DNA from 2 places in the Rhizobium sp. IBUN genome. Region 2 is predicted to be linked to the other one. Evidence: predicted binding sites of a transcription regulator. Region 2 holds the regulator's gene; the other holds the start of a gene.

Region 1 (2,456 bases), on a different contig from region 2:
GCGCCAACAACAGGCGGCAGAGCGCTACACGGCGCTTTTCGCCGCCGGAGAGCTTCTCGACCGAAGAGTCGCCTGGCGGGCAGCGCAGCGCGTCCATGGCCATTTCGACCTGACTTTCGAGGTCCCAGAGATTCTGGCTGTCAATGACGTCCTGGAGCTTGGCGCCCTCTTCCGCAGTCTCGTCGGAATAGTTCATCATCAACTCGTTGTAGCGATCGAGGATCGCCTTCTTCGGCGCAACGCCTTCCATGACGTTCTCAAGGACCGTCTTCGACGCATCGAGCTGCGGCTCCTGCGCGAGGTAGCCAAGGGTAGCGCCTTCGGCGAGCCACGCCTCGCCGGTATATTCCTTGTCGAGGCCTGCCATGATGCGCAGAACGGTCGACTTACCAGCACCGTTCGGGCCGAGGATACCGATCTTGGCATCCGGATAGAAAGAAAGGTGGATATTTTCCAACACCTTCTTGTTGCCGTACGCCTTGTTGAGGCCGGCCATATGGTAGATGAACTGACGTGCCATAGATAATTCGCTCCGCGCGGGAATTTGAGTTTTGCCGCTATTTAGGCGAATTGGGACCAAGGAGCAACGCGCAGCGGCCAAAAACCAGAGGCTTTTGCAGCCTTCGTAACCGAACGCGGCAGTTCGCCTTCAGCAGCCTCGTATGATCTGGGGGTATCGACGCGTCGCGGATCCCAGCGTCTAAACAGGCGAAAGCCCGCTTTCAATGAGAGGCAGTCTCAGAACCCTGCAGCGTCCACGACGCCCTCATTGCAGCCGAACGACGTCCGCCCTGCCCCCTGGATAAGGTCACGAAGGCTTGCTTGCTCGTTCGATGTCGCGCCCTCCGACAGCCCGATCGTAAGTTCGCTGATAACGCGGCCTCCGCTGGCCCGTCGGCAGCTCATCTTGACGCGATCGCCGGCACCGGGGCCGAAGCTCTTGTCGAAAGCCGCCTTGATCGCCTCCGCCGTCAGTGGCTTGCCGATATTGGTCGCGAACAGATCGCGGACTGCCGAGGCGTTCAGCTCGTTGATCAACCGAACCGACGTGCTGAAATAGTCGTCGGCGCTCATCTTCGTGCAGGTGCCGTGCTTGGTCCACTCATGCCGCTCCAGGCCGGATTGCGTACCGGGCATCGCCTTATCGAGGGCTGTCTTGGTCTCCGCCGAAAGCTCTACCTCAGGCAGCCTCCCCCACTCGCCGTCCTTGTCGGCGCTCCGCAGGGTACCAGAGACGTCGCAATAGTCCTTCCGCATCGGCCAGAGGCCGTGCAGCGAAAAATTGGTCGCATCAAACCTCTCCCCGGTCTGGCTGCGGCATTCCGGCTTGCGCTGGTTGGTTTCACAGAACGCGGGTTGCCAGCTGGCCGCCAGAATGAAGCGCGTCCTTCCGCCGCCGTCCTGGGCTCCCGCAACGCCGGCGGCTGCAATTGCAATTGAGACCACAGCCATGCGCAGAAATGGATTGCTCATCTTCGTCCCCACAAAGAACAATTCATGAACAAGAAATCACGCCGCGTTTGTTTTCACAACCCTCAATCCGTAGGGTACGAAAAATCCCTTGGCATAAATATCTGGGCGTGTTGCTTTTCACGGCCGATCTGGTCTTCTCCCGGAAACGGGAGGATATGATGTTCGCAGAAACGCAACGCCTTGAAACGGCGGACGCTTCACTCGCCTTTCATCATGAGCCGGCGCAATCAGAGGCACGCGGAATTGTCCTTGTGTCTCATGGGCTGGCCGAGCATTCCAGACGTTACTCCCGTTTTGCGGCAGCCATGGCAGCCCGCGGCTACCATGTGTTCGCCTTCGATCACCGTGGGCACGGCGAAACGACTGGCCCGGATGCGCCAATCGGGCGTTTTTCCCGCCGCAACGGCATGCGACAGGTTATCGACGATGTCGGCTCTGTCCGCGAGCTTGCCGTAAAACAATATCCCGGCCTCCCCGTCATCCTCTTCGGGCACTCAATGGGCGGGCTCATCGCGCTCAACGCGGCGATCACCCATCCGGAGAAATATGACGCCATTGCCGCCTGGAATTCGAATTTCAACCCGGGCCTATCGGGACGGGCCGCCCAGGCGATCCTCTTGGCAGAACGAGCCCTTAAGGGCTCCGATGTTCCAAGCGGCATCCTACCGAAGCTCACCTTCGGCACCTGGGGGAAGTCCATTGCCAACCGTCGAACCGAGTTCGACTGGCTAAGCCGCGATCCTGTTGAGGTCGACAAATACATTGCTGACCCTCTGTGTGGCTTCGATGCTTCCGTGTCGCTCTGGCTCGATATTTTCGAGATGACGTTTCGCGCACCACAAGAGGCGCAACTGGACCGGCTGCCGAAGCACACGCCGATCCACCTTGTCGGTGGCGGACAGGATCCGGCAACAGATAACGGAGAAGCGGTGATCTGGCTGTCAAAGCATTTGAAAGCTCACGGCTTCTCCCGTATCAGGACA
Region 2 (2,456 bases):
GCCGAAGCTTCATGCAGTTCGGCATTAGCGACCCCGAGAGGCTCCAGATAAGTTTCGTCGGCGAAGAATATGCAGGCATTCTCGGTCCCAAACGGGTGCCGGGCGTCGGGCGCGACGGTGAATCCCAGCTTTCCGAGACGCTCGCGTGAGAGCCTGATATTTGGAACCGGCAGCACGATGTGGTCCAGCGGATGTGCTTCGCTCATGGCAACTTCTCCGGAATTTGCGAAGATGTGCGCCGGGCAACAGGACAATGCAACCCCCTTCTACGCTTTCGGTCAAATGAGACGCAAAAACTCAGCAAGTTGCAGGCAAGTTTTACGAAAATTTAGGTACTTGCGGAACACATATGGAACATATAGTGTCTGTTCTGGCTTTGTTTCACGACTCTGGGGTTCAACTTCGATGCTGACGCGCAAGCAACAGGAGCTTCTTCTCTTCATTCACGAGCGAATGAAGGAGTCCGGTGTCCCCCCTTCTTTTGATGAAATGAAGGATGCCTTGGACCTCGCGTCGAAGTCAGGCATCCACCGCCTGATTACCGCGCTGGAGGAACGGGGCTTCATTCGCCGACTGCCGAATCGGGCCCGCGCTCTGGAAGTCATCAAACTGCCCGAGGCATATAACCCGAGCCTGCAGCCCCGCCGCGGTTTTTCGCCGAGCGTTATCGAAGGCAGCCTCGGCAAACCACAGCCAGTTGTGGCGCCGAAGCCAGCGCCGCAGGGTGACAACGGCGGTTCTGCCTCTGTACCGGTCATGGGACGGATTGCTGCCGGCGTACCGATTTCGGCAATTCAGAACAATACCCATGACATCACGGTTCCGGCGGACATGCTTGGCCCAGGCGAGCACTATGCGCTTGAGGTCAAGGGCGACTCGATGATCGAGGCCGGCATCTTTGATGGCGACACGGTAATCATCCGCAACGGCAGCACCGCCAATGCCGGCGACATCGTTGTTGCGCTTGTCGATGATGAGGAAGCGACGCTCAAGCGCTTCCGCCGGAAAGGCGCCTCCATTGCACTTGAGGCGGCGAACCCGGCTTACGAGACGCGCATTTTCGGGCCTGACCGTGTCAAGGTCCAGGGCAAGCTTGTCGGCCTCATTCGCCGCTATCATTGAAGGCAAGCGGCTCGCCGTCAAAGGTGCCGCTTCGCCAATTATACGCCCGATGGCGGATCCAAGGGCGGTCGAGCCTCGTATAGGCCGTCGTGACGACGGGGCTACCTTGATCGTCGATCCTTACCTCAGCGCCACCAAAGCGACGCAAGGTTTCGCCGGTGAACAAAAGTGCGCCTGACCGGCACCCCGTCGTGCGGAGGCGAGCGGGTGTCACGACGATATCGGCCGTATCGCCCGCAGCGCCGAAGTAAGCGGGATTTTCGACGATCGTCACGACGTAGCCGCTATCGTGCGTGGCTGTGCACCAGGCGCCTTTCAGGCATACAAATCGGTTCTCAGCGCTCGTCGCAGCCTGACGTAACGCATCGCGGGCATTGCGCAATTCCACGGCAGATAACCTTTCCGATCTGCCTTGACTGTCCCGCCGCCTGATAGCGTTGACACCCTCCAACAATCGCGGTGGTTGATCTAGCTCCGCGGCGAGCGCCCTTCGCAATTGGTCGAAAATGAAGTCAGGCGGATGCGGCCGGTTCGGTGCAAGGACTTGTCCTCTCACAATCGCGACGAGATTGCCGTCTTCGGCAATGACGATGTCGGGCGGCGGTTCGCTCGGCGCAACCGCAACAAGCGCTGTTGCCAGCGCCGCAATACCAGCGCCGAGGTAGCGGATCTTGGTGCGCAGAATGGCAAGTAAGAGGAACCCTGCAACCGCCACAGGAAAATACCAACCCGGCAATTTGCCGATATCGATATTGCCGCCCCAGGCCGAGACCATCTGGGCAATGGCGATCACGATGTCGAGCCCGAAACCGGCAATTTTCCACGGAATGACGTCGAGGCCAAACGGTGTCAGCAGCATAGCGAACATGCCCATCGGCATCACCACGAAAGAGATCACCGGCATGGCCATGAGATTTGCCGGCAGACCATAAGCGCTGAGCCGGTGGAAGTGCTCGACGGCGAAAAGCGCGGTCGAGAAGCCGCCGATCATCGAGGTCAGCAGGATGCCACCAAAGAAGCGTATGATGAAAACGACGGGCTTTACTGCGGCGACCTGCAGCAAGGGATGTTCGCGCGGCGGCCTTCTTGACCAGATCGCGTAACCCGGGACGAGAGCAAGCGTCTCCGCAAACGACATCTGGAAGCTCGGGCCCAGGGCCTCGGATGGTAACAGGAGTAGGATCACCCTCGCGGACAAGACAATGTCGCGCAAGCTTATCGACGGGCGATCGAAGAACACCGCGGCGAGCATGATCGCCATCATGATGAGTGCACGCTCCGCCGATACCGCGAAGCCCGAGATCATGTAGTAGGTCGTCAGCGCCACGAGCGCT

What was found. Region 2 encodes LexA, which represses DNA repair genes until DNA is damaged. Its sites were predicted from a motif close to TGTTCNNNNTGTGTTCNG; they were not measured.
Region 1: a site for LexA is predicted at 1,487-1,504, ahead of RHIBUN_RS0109220 (ribonuclease). Genes of this name have one in related genera too.

Annotation. Positions count from the first base shown of each region.
Region 1 covers NZ_AZNV01000007.1:99,245-101,700, reverse strand. The annotation lists gene ettA (energy-dependent translational throttle protein EttA) at 1-520, opposite strand, end outside; gene RHIBUN_RS0109220 (ribonuclease) at 739-1,473, opposite strand; gene RHIBUN_RS0109215 (alpha/beta hydrolase) at 1,632-2,456, shown strand, end outside.
Region 2 covers NZ_AZNV01000005.1:84,165-86,620, forward strand. The annotation lists gene RHIBUN_RS0107170 (VOC family protein) at 1-206, opposite strand, end outside; gene lexA (transcriptional repressor LexA) at 406-1,122, shown strand; partial or broken gene RHIBUN_RS33155 (ComEC/Rec2 family competence protein) at 1,103-2,456, opposite strand, start outside.